4 regions of the Ruegeria sp. SATB027 genome follow, and region 1 is predicted to be linked to each of the others. Evidence: riboswitches for the same ligand, from Rfam matches in the RefSeq annotation. Region 1 holds a riboswitch; each other region holds the start of a gene.
What was found. Region 1 has a riboswitch for cobalamin ahead of AC2FPW_RS15325 (hypothetical protein). Riboswitches for the same ligand answer to the same signal wherever they lie in the genome.
Positions count from the first base shown of each region.

Region 2: another riboswitch for cobalamin. It lies ahead of AC2FPW_RS00485 (ABC transporter substrate-binding protein); the one in region 1 lies ahead of AC2FPW_RS15325 (hypothetical protein).
Region 3: another riboswitch for cobalamin. It lies ahead of AC2FPW_RS07480 (DUF1636 family protein); the one in region 1 lies ahead of AC2FPW_RS15325 (hypothetical protein).
Region 4: another riboswitch for cobalamin. It lies ahead of AC2FPW_RS16155 (DUF4198 domain-containing protein); the one in region 1 lies ahead of AC2FPW_RS15325 (hypothetical protein).

Region 1 is NZ_JBXWTH010000048.1:47,963-51,338, reverse strand. It holds gene AC2FPW_RS15335 (DNA polymerase III subunit gamma/tau) at 1-466, opposite strand, end outside; gene AC2FPW_RS15330 (protein-tyrosine phosphatase family protein) at 639-1,151, shown strand; gene AC2FPW_RS15325 (hypothetical protein) at 1,143-1,550, opposite strand; cobalamin riboswitch at 1,641-1,859, opposite strand; gene AC2FPW_RS15320 (alpha/beta hydrolase family protein) at 1,993-2,850, shown strand; gene rsgA (ribosome small subunit-dependent GTPase A) at 2,886-3,376, opposite strand, start outside.
Region 2 is NZ_JBXWTH010000006.1:14,801-18,176, forward strand. It holds partial or broken gene AC2FPW_RS00475 (ABC transporter ATP-binding protein) at 1-220, opposite strand, end outside; gene AC2FPW_RS00480 (FecCD family ABC transporter permease) at 217-1,248, opposite strand; gene AC2FPW_RS00485 (ABC transporter substrate-binding protein) at 1,263-2,267, opposite strand; cobalamin riboswitch at 2,421-2,613, opposite strand; gene AC2FPW_RS00490 (P-loop NTPase fold protein) at 3,164-3,376, opposite strand, start outside.
Region 3 is NZ_JBXWTH010000031.1:66,290-69,665, reverse strand. It holds gene AC2FPW_RS07490 (hypothetical protein) at 1-283, shown strand, start outside; gene AC2FPW_RS07485 (NAD(P)-dependent oxidoreductase) at 609-1,604, opposite strand; cobalamin riboswitch at 1,707-1,911, shown strand; gene AC2FPW_RS07480 (DUF1636 family protein) at 2,006-2,380, shown strand; gene cobW (cobalamin biosynthesis protein CobW) at 2,385-3,376, shown strand, end outside.
Region 4 is NZ_JBXWTH010000054.1:14,986-18,361, forward strand. It holds gene AC2FPW_RS16145 (NikL family nickel/cobalt ECF transporter subunit) at 1-177, opposite strand, end outside; gene cbiM (cobalt transporter CbiM) at 174-785, opposite strand; gene AC2FPW_RS16155 (DUF4198 domain-containing protein) at 792-1,577, opposite strand; cobalamin riboswitch at 1,710-1,908, opposite strand; gene AC2FPW_RS16160 (ROK family transcriptional regulator) at 2,030-3,220, opposite strand.

The DNA of each region.
Region 1 (3,376 bases):
CCTCGAGCGTCTTGAGCAGCGCGTTGAATGCGCTGGTCGAGAGCATGTGAACCTCGTCGATGATGTAGATCTTGTAGCGCGCGCTGGCGGCGCGATAGCGGACACTGTCGATGATCTCGCGGATATCGTTGACGCCGGTACGGCTGGCCGCATCCATTTCCATCACATCGACATGGCGTCCCTCCATGATTGCGACGCAATGCTCGCACTGACCGCAAGGCTCGGTTGTCGGCCCTCCGGTTCCATCCGGTCCGATGCAGTTCATGCCCTTGGCGATGATCCGCGCCGTGGTGGTTTTTCCCGTTCCGCGAATGCCGGTCATGATAAAGGCCTGCGCAATCCGGTCGGCCTCGAAGGCGTTTTTTAGGGTGCGCACCATAGCATCTTGACCCACCAGGTCGGCAAAGGTTTCCGGGCGGTATTTGCGGGCGAGAACCTGATAGGCGGGGCTGGGCGTGTCTGTCATGTCTTCTCGCTCGGATTCGGTGCTTCGGCACAGCGTAGTGGCGGCGGCAGTCCGCGTCCACTGTGGGGCGCGATGATTTTTTGTTTCAGAAACGGGCTGGTTTCCAACTAAACTGGTCCAGCGGATTTAATGACTCATTTCTTAAAGAGTACCTTGGGGGAGGACGCACTTCATGTCGCAGCTGGTCATTTTTGCTCTGCAGGTCGGAGGCGGAACGCTTGCCCTTACTTCAATGCCCGGGCGTGGCGGGGATTACGTCGGCGATCTGGATATGATTGCTGCTTGGAAACCGGGCCTTGTGATTTCAATGACGACGGATGTTGAAATGCTTCAGGATGGCGCGCAGCACTTTGGCAGCGACATCCAAAGCCGTGCCAGCCGGTGGGTTCACCTGCCGATCGAAGATTTTGGAGCACCGACGCAGGCGGTTCAGAAGGCCTGGCCAGAGGTCAGCGCCACGGCCCGACATGCGCTGTCGGGCGGTGGCCGGGTTCTTGTGCATTGCCGTGGGGGGTGCGGCAGATCCGGGATGATTGTTCTGCGACTGATGGTTGAATGCGGTGAACGCGCCAGCGACGCACTGGACCGCCTGCGGGCCGTGCGCCCCTGCGCTGTCGAAACCGATGCGCAGCTGGCCTGGGCGTCCCGGATCACCCCGGCACAGGTGGAAGTGGGATCAAGCTGACAGCTGCTGGGGTGCGTAGCCGGTTTTCCGGGGCCGGATCGTTGAAACCTCGATCATGGCGCAAGGCGGGTTCGCGACAATGCCCGAGGGCAGCGTGCTGAATGTAGGTCCGAAGATCAAATCGGCATAGGCATCAAGGTCCCGTATTGCCGTATCAGGGTGCGCCCCGCAGAAAACGCGAACGCTGTCGGATCGCGCTCGGATCGTTGCCATGCACCCTTCCGCGCAATGTGACAGCGCGCTGTTGCCTTCAAATTCGAAATCCTCGCTGGTGGCCGAAACCGCCTGCGCCATGGCTTCGGAAATCGAGCGGGCCAGTCGCGCCAAAGCCGGGCAGGTTTTGCCCGTCCGCTGGCACACTGTAGCGCTGTATTCGTGTGACTTTGTCTTCCAGATCATCCTGCGCCCTCCGCGCGTGGTGGGCTGGATATTAGGGCAGGTGGAACAGCGTTTCGCCATCAGGACCTGCCCGGACACCCCGCCCGAGTTTCGGTTTCAGTTCCGATGGCAGGTCTCCTGACTTGCGGGTCATTGCTCTGCCGACCTTCCCAGCCCGTGGGCCAGTGGTATTTCGGCATTGCTTACCGCTTACAGTTGCGGGGGCAGTCGCGGACTTGGTTGATATCTGTGTGACCAGACAAACCGCACCGTGTTCCCTTTTCATCCCGACCTCTTGTGGGGGCCGGAAACCATCACACAACCGCTAGCGCCTGATCGCGTTCCGAGTCAAGCCGATCTTTAGGCCGGACGTTTGGTCATGCTGGATGCGGTTTACCTTCCGGCCTAGTGTCGTCGGCATCGAAGGCAGGCAAACCGATTGTTTCAGCGAAAGCCGGGGATCATGTTGGATACGGAACAGACAGTGTTGATCGAAGATTTCCGCTTTCCGTCCGGGTCTGTGACCTTGTCGGCGCGGCTGTACCGGCCAGTGGGTGAGTCGGACACGGTTATCGTGCTGAACAGTGCCACGGGTGTGCCGCGTGACTATTATCAACACTTCGCGCGATGGCTGGCCACCGACCGGGGGATAGCTTGCCTGACCTATGACTATCGGGACTACGGGCTTTCTTTGGTCGGCCGCCTGAAAGACGCAACCGCGACAATGGCGGATTGGGCGTTGATCGACATGCCAGCGGCACGGGCCGAGATGCGCAGGCGGTTTCCAAAGGCGCAGCAGTGGACCATCGGCCATTCGGTCGGTGCGATGCTGGGGCCGGTGCAGCCGGATATCGACCAGATCGACCGAATGATCGGTGTGTGTTCGGGGCTGGTGACTTTGAAAGATCACCCATGGCCCTATCGGGGGTTGGCAGGGCTGTTCTGGTATGGCCATGCACCGCTGATGGTGCGGGCGCTTGGGTATCTGCCCGGCAAAGCAATCGGGTTTGGGTCGGACCTGCCCGCCTCGGTCTACTGGCAATGGCGCAAATGGTGTACAGCTCCTCTTAGCTACGTTCCCGAGATCGGGCAGAATTTGCCTGATGCGCATTGGGGCAGTTCTGGAACACCTGTGGATCTGTTCACGTTCGAAGATGACCAGATGGCTCCGCCCGAGGCAGTTTGGCGCCTTGCCGACCTGTACGGCCCCGAGTCCAGACGCCACCTTCTGAAGCCTGCTGAATTCGGACTGCCGGAAATAGGCCATATCGGAGCATTTGCCCGTCGCAATGCAGCGGTCTGGCCGCGCCTGATCGCCTGATCAGACGCGACGCAGGTTTTCCTAACACCTTGCAGTTATGGCCGTTTGCGAAGTTTCTTGTCCTGCATGACACCGCGCACCATCTTGCCGAACGCCTTGTCCCGCGCCCGCGATTGGGCAACGGTTTCCGAGTTTCGCTGATCTTCGCGCCGCAGCTTGCGCCAACGGTCCAGCCGGGTCGGGTCAAGTACGCCTTCGCCGATTGCGTTCTGCACGGCACAGCCGGGCTCGGTCTCGTGCTGACAATCCGAAAAGCGGCAGCTTTGGCCAAGCTCCGTGATGTCCGAGAACACGTTGTCGATCCCGTCCTGAGCGTCCAGCAAACGTAATGCGCGCATTCCCGGCGTGTCGATCAGCCAGCCACCGTTACCCATCCTGTGCAACGCGCGCACCGTTGTCGTGTGTCTGCCCCGTGCGTCGTCTTCGCGAATTCCAGACGTGGCGAGGTTTTGATCCGTCATGGCGTTGCTGAGCGTCGTTTTACCTACGCCCGACGACCCGACCAGCGCGCCGGTCTGGCCTTTGG
Region 2 (3,376 bases), on a different contig from region 1:
TTTGTCTGCGCGACAAATGCGAAACGGGATGACCCGCTATGACGACTTTTCCTGAAACCGGACGTACCAACCCCGCCAGCAGGCGCATCAGCGTTGATTTCCCCGAACCGTTAGGTCCGACCAAAGCAAGTGTTTCGCCGGGCTCCACGACAAAGGATACGTCTGACAGCAAAGTCTTGCCGCGAACGGAATATGTCAGGTTTTGCGCCTCGATCTTCATCGGGCGCTCCTCTGGCCGCGCACCAGAATTACGGCAAAGGCAGGCGCACCGATCAGGGCAGTAACCACCCCAATCGGCAGAACCTGACCCGGGATGATGATGCGCGACACGATATCTGCGCCGATCAGGAAGACCGCTCCGATCAAGGCGGCGGTTGGGATAAGCCTGCGATGCCCCGGTCCCACAAGGAACCGGGCAGCATGAGGGATGACCAGCCCAACAAAGCCAATGGATCCGACGACAGAAACCATGACAGCTGTTGTAAGTGCGGTCGCAAAGATCAGGGTTGCCTGCACCCGACGTACCGATATGCCCAGCGAGGCCGCTGAATCAGAGCCGAAAATAAAGGCGTCCAGTGCTCTGGCGTGAAAGCGGCAAATGAGCCAACCGACAAGGGCCACCGGAATGGCCAGATACACATCCGGCCAGCGCACGCCGCTGAGGTTTCCCATCAGCCAGAACATGATCCCGCGCGCCTGATCGGCATTGGCGGATTTGGCGATGATGAAGGCCGTCAGCGCATTGAACAACTGAGACCCGGCAATTCCCGCCAGGACGATCTGTGCCGTCGCAGCCCGTCCGCCCCCTGCGCCAGCGGCTCGGGCCAGTAACGCGACAAAACCAAAAGCCAAAAGCGCGCCATTGAACGCGCCAAAAGACAGCGACAAGGCCCCCCCACCCAAACCAGCGATGGTTACAGCCACGGCACCCGTCGAGGCCCCGGCAGAAATGCCCAAAATGTAAGGGTCGGCCAACGGGTTGCGCAGCAAAGCCTGCAACACGACCCCTGCGACAGCCAGACCGGCACCGCAGGACGCAGCGACCAGAGCGCGAGGAAGCCGGTAGCTCCAGATAATACCCTGATCAATGGGGTCGACGGGCAGGTCCGCTCCGGCCAGCTTGTTGGCCAGAACGGACAGAACCAAATCGGGCGACAGAGAGGTCTCCCCGATCATCGCGCCCGCAAGAACCGCCGCAATCAACAATGGCACGGTAAAGCACGCAGCCTTGAAACCCTGCCGTAAAATTGCGGCGACCTCGTTCACAGGTTGTTTCCGATGGTATCCAGCTTCTCGGCCAGATCCTCCAGTGCCGGGATTGCGCGGATGGTGGCGTCCATGGCCTGCGCATCCATAATGACGATCCGGTCATTCTTGACCGCATCCATCTGGCTGGTCACCGGATCAGTGCGCAGGAACTCCAGCTTTTTCAGGTAGTCGTCCGCAGCAAAGCGACGGCGGTCCATCTTGGCGATAACAATCACCGTCGGATTGGCCTTGGCAATGGTTTCCCAGCCCACTGTTGGCCATTCTTCATCCGTCTCGACGACGTTGCGGATACCCAATTTACTCATCATGTATCCCGGTGCGCCTTTCTGTCCGGCCACAAACGGGTCGCTTTCCATTTCGGGAGAGGAGAACCAGAATACGGCTGACACATCGTCCAGCTTCACGGTTTGCGCCTTGGCGACGGCTGCGGCTTCGCGGGCCTTGTACTCGGCAACCAGGTCCGTGCCGCGTTCGGACACATCAAAGGCTGCCGCCAGTTCTTCGATACCCTGATACAGCGTATCGGTCGAGAACGCCTGCAGGCGGGTGCCATCGCCGCCGACCGTATTGTCTTTGCCGATGCAATCTGCAGGCATTACATACGTTGGAATGCCCAGTTCGTGAAATTGCTCACGCGTGGCGACGATGCCCTCGGGTCCGACATGCCACTCATATTGCGCTGCGACCAGTCCCGGCCGCTTGGCAACAACGCTTTCAAAGCTGGGATCATTGTCCGCCAGACGCTCTACCTTGGCATTCACCTCGGCATATTCAGGCAGCACCTCGTTGAACCAGACCGAAGTTCCAAGAACCTGCTCGCCCACACCCAGCGCATAAAGCACCTCGGTCGCGGCTTGGCCGACCGTGACTGACGACGTCACTGGCGCGTCAAACGTGACCGAGTGACCGCAGTTTTCGATGGTTAGGGGAAAGTTTCCTTCGGCGGCAGCGCTGGTAGCCAGCAAGGAAAGGCCAATCAGGCCAGTGCGTAGAAACATGACAATCGATCTCCATGTGTCAATGACCAGAGAACGGGTGAATGGGCATTTACCGAAGCAACAGACGCTTTACTGCCTGCTGTGAGCGCAGGGTAGAAAATAGACCGCCCGGCGCGTTTCTTCGGCAACCTCCCCGGACAACCCCGCCCGGTGTGTTTCGGTTTCATACCGGCAGGTCTCCTGACTGACGGGTCTTTGTCTGTCCTGTCTTCCCAGACCAAAATGGCCCAGTGACGGAAATGGACAGCGCTCGCCGCCTACAGTTGCGGGGGCAGTTCCGGTTGGCACCAAAAGGCACCTCGGATTCCCTCTTAGCCACATCGGGACCGGTAAAACGCGGGTACCTTAACACTTACCCTGCGGCAAGAAAAAACTCCGGGGTCTTTCCTATTTTCTCGCAAGAGCATGGACCTGCGCGTCTCAACATGGCGCTGATATCAGAAAAGCCGCTGAGAACGCGCCAATATCCGGACCCGGATTCATAGTGTGTGATATTAGGGAAAATCATGGCTGGGGTGGTAGGAATCCTTGCCCCCCGATGAAACCTTAGAACTTTTCCAACTAGCCCGAGAAACTGGGGCGGTTTCGGGGGCATTCTGCTGAGCGAATCGACGGGCATTTTGACCGCTAGAGAGACCCGTTACGAGACCGCTAGAGAACCGCCAACTGGCGCAGGACAGGACCGCTGACGAGGCGTTTCGGGGGCTGACGGGGGGTGGTGTGGGTGCAAGGTAAAGAATGAAAGGGAAATGGGCACAGAAAGCGAGCTTTGCAAAGTTTGGCGGTTTTCACCGCTGTCACATACTTCGTGCGAATTCCTGAGTTGGAAATCGGCCACCTTTGTTGTTCTAATCGGTGCGTGCAGGCTGAACGACATTGAACCACATAGCTCACTCTTATTGTTCTTTCGTCGGAGCACCCCCTCCGATGTCGGTAGGCTCTTGAAACCTCCAACAATACTTGAGTGTAAGTTGTAAATGCGCTTGGGCAATAGGACCGTTCTCTTTGGCAATTCGGGTCATTTCCTCGCGTACTTGCAACGCCCATTTCCGTTCGTCTTCCCACTTGTTGTCGGGGCCATGGCGATCAGACATCTTGCCAAGAACCTG
Region 3 (3,376 bases), on a different contig from region 1:
TTTCTCTGGAATAGTATGTGCCGCGGTAACTTTTTGGGTGCTAGCAAAGTTTGGGATGGACTTTCGAATAACGGCAAATCGTGCAGCAAATTGGCGAGATGTGATGGTAGCAGGTGCAATTGCCTCAGCAATCAATACATTTGGAATGGGTTGGGCTTTTAGCCACAACACAAATACTTTGATTGGTTACTTCATTGGCGACGTAAGTGGATTGTTTGCATGTATGCTAATCCTCATGCTGGCTTTTAAGATCGCGCGCGAAGCAGAAGAAAAAACCAGCTAAATCAGCTATATGCGGGAAAATACACCTGTGCACAAAATGGCACACAGCATCAATTTACCCACGCATTATACTGAATTTAATTAGTTATTCTTGATGTCGTTCTCTTGCAAATCCGTGTACACCGGTTCGATTCCGGTACTCGCCTCCAACAACATCCTAATCGCTGACTTGGCCCCGCAGTACGCGCGTGTGACGCTTGGTATTTTCAGACGTTCATGGCCCGCGATTCTGTCGAACTGCGGGCCAGATATGGCGTGTTTTTCGGAACACCAGCCTACCCCTGCTCGTTCACGGGGCGCGATGTAGTCTGGTGTTTGCCTTACCCTCAGGCGCGCCCTTGTGGCACAACCTCGTATCCCGGCTCTTCCGGTTCATCATCCGTCATTTCGGCTGGAAAGCCCGGGGCGGTGATATCCAGGCCGGTTGCCTCTTCCAGCCGTTTGATAATATTTGGTGAAAGCTCGCGTTCGCCATATCGTGCGATACCATCGTTAAAGATGTTGATCATCACCGGGTTTATTTCCAGCGGCACCCCGGCGCGGTCGGCGACCTCCTGAAACAAACCGATATCCTTCTTCACCAGATCCATGGTGAAGGAAATATCGCGCGACCCGTTCAGGATGACCTGACTTTCGGTTTCGTGCACGAAGGATGTGCCGGACGAGATTTTGATCGCCTCATAGGTCGTGTTCAGATCCATCCCCGCAGCCTTTGCTGTAACCAGTGCTTCGGCGCAGGTAATCAGGTTGGCAGTGGCAAGATAGTTGGTCATCACTTTCAGCACCGAGGCCGAGCCCAGCTCGCCGGTGTGCAAAACCCGGCGGCCCATTGTCGTCAGGAACGGCAGAATTCGTTCAAACGTTTCCCGGTCACAGCCCGCAAAGATCGAGATATTGCCCGTCGCGGCACGGTGGCACCCGCCAGAAACCGGGCAATCCACAGCTGCACCGCCGCGTGAAATGACTTCGGCACCGAGGCGTTTGACTTCGGCTTCGTCTGTGGTCGACATCTCCATCCAGATCTTGCCGGGGCCCACTTCGGGCAACATCTCCTTCATGACTGCGTCCGATGCTGCCGGAGACGGCAGACAGGTGATCACCGCATCGCAATCGCGCATCAGCTGGGCGGGCCCTTCTGCCGCCTTTGCGCCTTTGGCGACAAATTCGGCCACCAGATCTGCGTTCAGGTCATGCACAGTCAGGTCAATGCCATTGCGCAAAAGGGATCCCGAAAGCTTGCCGCCAACGTTACCCAGACCGATAAATCCCACTTTCATATGACGCATCTCCAAGTTCGTCGTTTTCCCGTCATGCGACCACATACCGAACACGCACTTCATGCCGCCGAACGACGCCTACAGGTCGCTTTTTTCACCTTGGCTTATTTGTTGCGCGCGAACCGCTTGACAAGCGGGCCGGCGGTGCCGCATGTCCCGGACGTTGGTGTCGGCAACAGCCGATGAAAAGGGAATGCGTCAACGGTTCATCCGCCAAACGCAGCCGCCCCCGCGACCGTGACCGGAGAGGATGCCCAATGCCACTGGCCTGTGCCGGGAAGGCGGGACATCCGACAGAGCGACCGCTCTGGCATCCGCAAGCCGGGAGACCTGCCAACACCCGAAGTTGAAACCGGGCGGGGTGTTCCGGTGTCGGGTCCATGTGCAGACGTGGTGCCCGCATGAAACCCCGTCCCCCGCGAAGAGGATTTGGGGGGATGAGAGACATGACCGAGACCGCACCGGTAGAATTACTGGTCTGCACGACTTGCCGCCGGGGTCTGCCCTTCGAGGATGATGCTGAGCGTCCCGGCACATTGTTGCACAAGGCCTTGGAACAGGCTGCCCTGCCAGATGGCATCATTCTGAAACCTGTCGAATGCCTTTCGAACTGCGATCAGGGCTGTTCCATCGTTCTTCGGGGCGGGCCGGATCGCTGGACCTTTGTTTACGAGAACCTGAACGAAGTCGATCACGTCGATGTCATCATCGATGGTGTGACCAAGTATCTGGCCACAGACGATGGTCTGGTGAAGTGGCGCGACCGTCCTGAACATTTCCGCAAAAACTGCGCCTCGCGCATTCCCCCGATTGGAGGCTGAGATCATGTCGAACCTAGAAAAACTTCCCGTCACCGTGATCACCGGCTTTCTGGGCTCGGGCAAAACCACGCTGGTGCGCCATCTGATGCAGAACCCGCAGGGAAAGCGTCTTGCGATTGTTGTTAACGAGTTTGGCGATGTGGGTGTTGATGGTGACATTCTAAAATCCTGCGCGATACCGGATTGCCCTGCGGAAAACATCGTGGAACTGGCAAACGGCTGCATTTGCTGCACCGTGGCTGATGATTTCATCCCGACCATCGAGGCGCTGATGGCGCTGGAACCGCGCCCGGATCACATCCTGATCGAAACATCCGGCCTTGCACTGCCAAAACCGCTGCTGAAAGCGTTTGATTGGCCTGATATTCGTTCGAAAATTACCGTTGATGGCGTGATCGCGCTGGCCGATGCCGAGGCCGTGGCCGCCGGTCGCTTTGCTCCGAACGTTGAAGCGGTGGATGCCCAACGGCTCGCTGATGACTCGATTGATCATGAAACACCCTTGTCCGAGGTATTCGAAGATCAAATCTCGTGCGCGGATATCATCCTGCTGACCAAGCCCGATTTGGCAGGTCCGGAAGGCATCGCGAAAGCCAAACAGATCATCGCCGCCGAGGCACCGCGGCCGCTTCCCGTTGTCGAGGTCGCCGAGGGTGTCGTCGACGTACGTGTCGTGCTTGGCCTTGAGGCTGCCGCCGAAGATGATATGGACGCCCGCCCGTCACATCACGATGGCCATCACGATCATGAGCATGACGATTTCGAAAGCATCATCGTCGAGTTGCCGGAACAGACCGACCCTGCGGAACTGGTAGCCAGAATCGAACGTCTTGCGACTGAGCTGAATATCCTGCGCGTCAAAGGCTATGCCGCCGTCGCTGGCAAACCGATGCGCCTGCTGGTTCAGGCTGTCGGCGCGCGGGTTCGTCACCAATACGACCGCCCGTGGGAGCCCGGTGAAGAGCGCCGCTCGCGCCTGGTCGTGATTGCCGAGCA
Region 4 (3,376 bases), on a different contig from region 1:
CTCGACACCGTCCGGGCCGTTGACGATGACCTCGGCCCCGCTTGCCATGTCGCCGTTGGAAAAGCCGATTTCGCCTTCGATGGCGTCACCGGATTCAAACACTCCGGCGATGACCTTATGCGCCAAGGCAGGTACGGGTGCGCAGCACAGCACCAGAATGATCGCCAGGTACCTCACGCGACCGCTCCTTTGACAAACAGCTCGGGCTTGACCTTGCGCGCCAGCAAAACCGCGAACCCGGTCAGGATCGCCTCGATCGCCATGACAGGAATATGTGCAAAGAAAACAAGCTTGGCCGCTGGCAGGAATGCATCCCCGGACAGGGCCAGTGAAAACGCAACCATGCCGGTTGTGGCGGCGATGGCAAAGGCACCGCCGACCCCGCCCCATATCGCACCTTGCAGAGGTGAGTCATGGGCGATCAAGCGGCCAAAGATCAGCCCGGCCAAAACCGCGGGCAACGCGATGTTCAGGGTGTTGATCCCCAATACCGTCAACCCGCCAAAGCCAAAGAAGACGGCCTGCAGCAAAAGCCCGACGAACAAGGCCGGGAATGCGGCCCAGCCCAACAAAAGCCCGGCCATACCGTTGAGGATCAGATGCACTGACGAAGGGCCAATCGGCACATGAATCAGCGATGCCACGAAAAAGCTGGCAGACAGCACCCCCGCAGTGGGGATGCGATCAAGATCCAGCGACCTGAGGCCCATGGCAATTCCACCCGCAGCAGCGACTGCACCGCCGATCACGACCGGGTTGGACAAGGCTCCGTCAACGATGTGCATCTACGGTTACTCCAAATCCCAGGCGCGGATCCAGATGACCGCGTCCTGGCTTAGTTCTTTGCCGTTGTGTTCGGTCACGGGACCGGCGCCGAGCGCTGCAAAACCCCAATAGCCGGCTTTTGGAACGCCGAACGTGAAATACCCGTTATCATCCGAAATTGCGACCAATGCACCACCCGGCATCGGCGAGACCGTCGGAGCCGAGGCGGCAGCGCTTTCCATGTCCGGTTCTGCGGCCATGTACTCGATCTCGATCTCGGCACCCGCAACCGGTTGGCCTTCGGCCATAACCCGACCTGTAAACGTCGAACCCGCGATGATGTTGGTTGGTTTGGTGAGCGGGATGATCTCAATCGGCAGGCCCACCGGGTTCATCCAGTCGGTCGGCAGTTCGTTGCGGTTCAGGAATGCCTTGGCGATCTGCTGGATATAGATATCCTCGGATTCCTCATAATAGGGCTGGGGAACAGTCACCAACACATAGTCGCCCGACCGTTTGACGGGAACATAACCTTTGAATGCCGCGCCTTCGTTTTCGCCACCGGCGAAACGTACGGGTTCCAGGGTATCCAGCAGGTCGGTTTTCTGACCGTTGTGGATCACGTAGAATTCCTGCGGCTTGCCCAGATCCATGACATGCCCGTTCGAGAACGGATGCCAAAAGATCAGCTTGACCGGAACATTCCCCGGTGCGTCGATCATGGTGTCAGCGGTGTATTCCAGCAGGAAATGCGCATTTGCGATCGCTGGAAGCGCTATCGCCACAGCGGCTGCGGAAAGCAGCTTGGTCATCAATAGTCGTCCTTGTCCCATCGCACCAACCCCGGTACGAGATGCGTTTTGACTGCGGGGATGTCCAAGCTAAGCTGCTTTTTCAAGCATCCTGCTCCGACGCACATCCCGTCGCCGATTAGGAGTGCCCTTGTCAAAGGCACATGTCCGGCAGGTATCCTGACTTGCGGGTCAAAGCGTTGGGCTGGCCTTCCCGGGTTAACACCAGTGGCACTTCAGCCCTGCTCGCCGCTTACAGTTGCGGGTGCAGTTGCGGAATTGGGCCAAAGCCCGCACCGCATTCCCTATTGATTCCTGAGCACGCCCCGGAACCGGACATGCCGAGCGGCTTGCCAGACTTCTTCGGCATCCGTCAACGATCAATTGCGCTGGCTGTCAAAAAGTTTAGCGGGCAATGCCCTTTTTCCGACGGATCTGCTTTGGATAAAGGTCGGGGTTTTTCGGGAATGAACCTACCCTTCGAGCAGGTATCTTTCCGACAATGGCAAACTGGCCGCCCCCAATGAGCGGGCATCCGGGCCTGCCGTCCCCACCTGCACCAAGGGCCGTTCAAGCCCGGTCAGGTTCATGTCAGATAGTTTGACCTCAACCAATTCCACCAGCCGCGCCTTGATGCCTGCGGGCATCCAGCCATCAATCTTGACAGATTCGAAGTCGATCAGGCTGCAAGACGAGACGATGGCATGTGCGATCCCGTGCGCCGCCTGTTTCAACCAGTTCTCAAGGTGGGTTTCCGGTATGTCCCAATGCTGTGTCGTTTCCCAGATTGAGCCGGCTGTTTTGGCATTCCCACCAACTGCGCGCTCCAGCACATAAAGACTGGCGACATCTATCAATGGTTTCACTCCGCCTGCGTCGTCCGGCACAGGCAATGGACCAAGCGCACCGGCGTTTCCCCGCCCTGAAAAGATGGAACCGTTCAGAACCACCCCGCCCCCGATGAAGAAGCCCACATAAAAATACAGGAAATCTCGTGGGCCTTCCGCCGGGCCAAACACCAGCTCGGCACCGCAAGCGGCCGTTGCGTCGTTCTGCAGGAATACCGGCAAGTCATAGCTTGCGGCCAGTGCGCCTTTCAGGTCCGCGTCACGCCACGGATCCATTTTCTCCTGCGGAACCTGCAATGTCTGCGCCCAGTCCCAAAGGTAGAACGGCATCGCAATCCCAAGACCCGCGATCCGGCTGCGCGCCTCGGGCGACAGTGACGCCATCACTTTGTCGAGGCTTTCTTTGGAAAAGCTCAATGTCGCCTCGGGCGTCGGAAAATCATAAGTCCGCCGCTCACGGTGCCTGACATTGCCAAGGAAATCCGTCAGCACCAATTCGGTACTGCGCCGCCCGACTTTGAGCCCGAAGAAATAAGCGCCTTCCGGGTTCAGGCGCATGGGAACCGAGGGCTGTCCGACTTTTCCCCGGACCGGTTCGCCGCGCAGAAGCAGCCCATCGGTTTCCAACTGGCGCATGATGACCGAGACCGTCTGCGCCGACAGCCCGGTCATCCGCGCGATTTCAGATTTTGCGAGGGCCTGATGGCGCCGGACCAGTGACAGGACAAGCCGTTCATTTCGGGCCCGCATTCCACTTTGGTTGGTGCCGCGCATATCTGGCTCGCGTACGCCAGTGGTATTGTCCAAAGAGTTCATTGCAGACACGGCCATCCCCTTCATGACGACAATGTTGAAACCCTTCCTTTCTGTCAATAATAAATAAGAGTGATTTATTTATTGACTCGAAATTGGAATCTTGTGATGGTTTTCACGTTCGATCGGGCCGGTTTTCGCCCGATCAAACGTATGCCC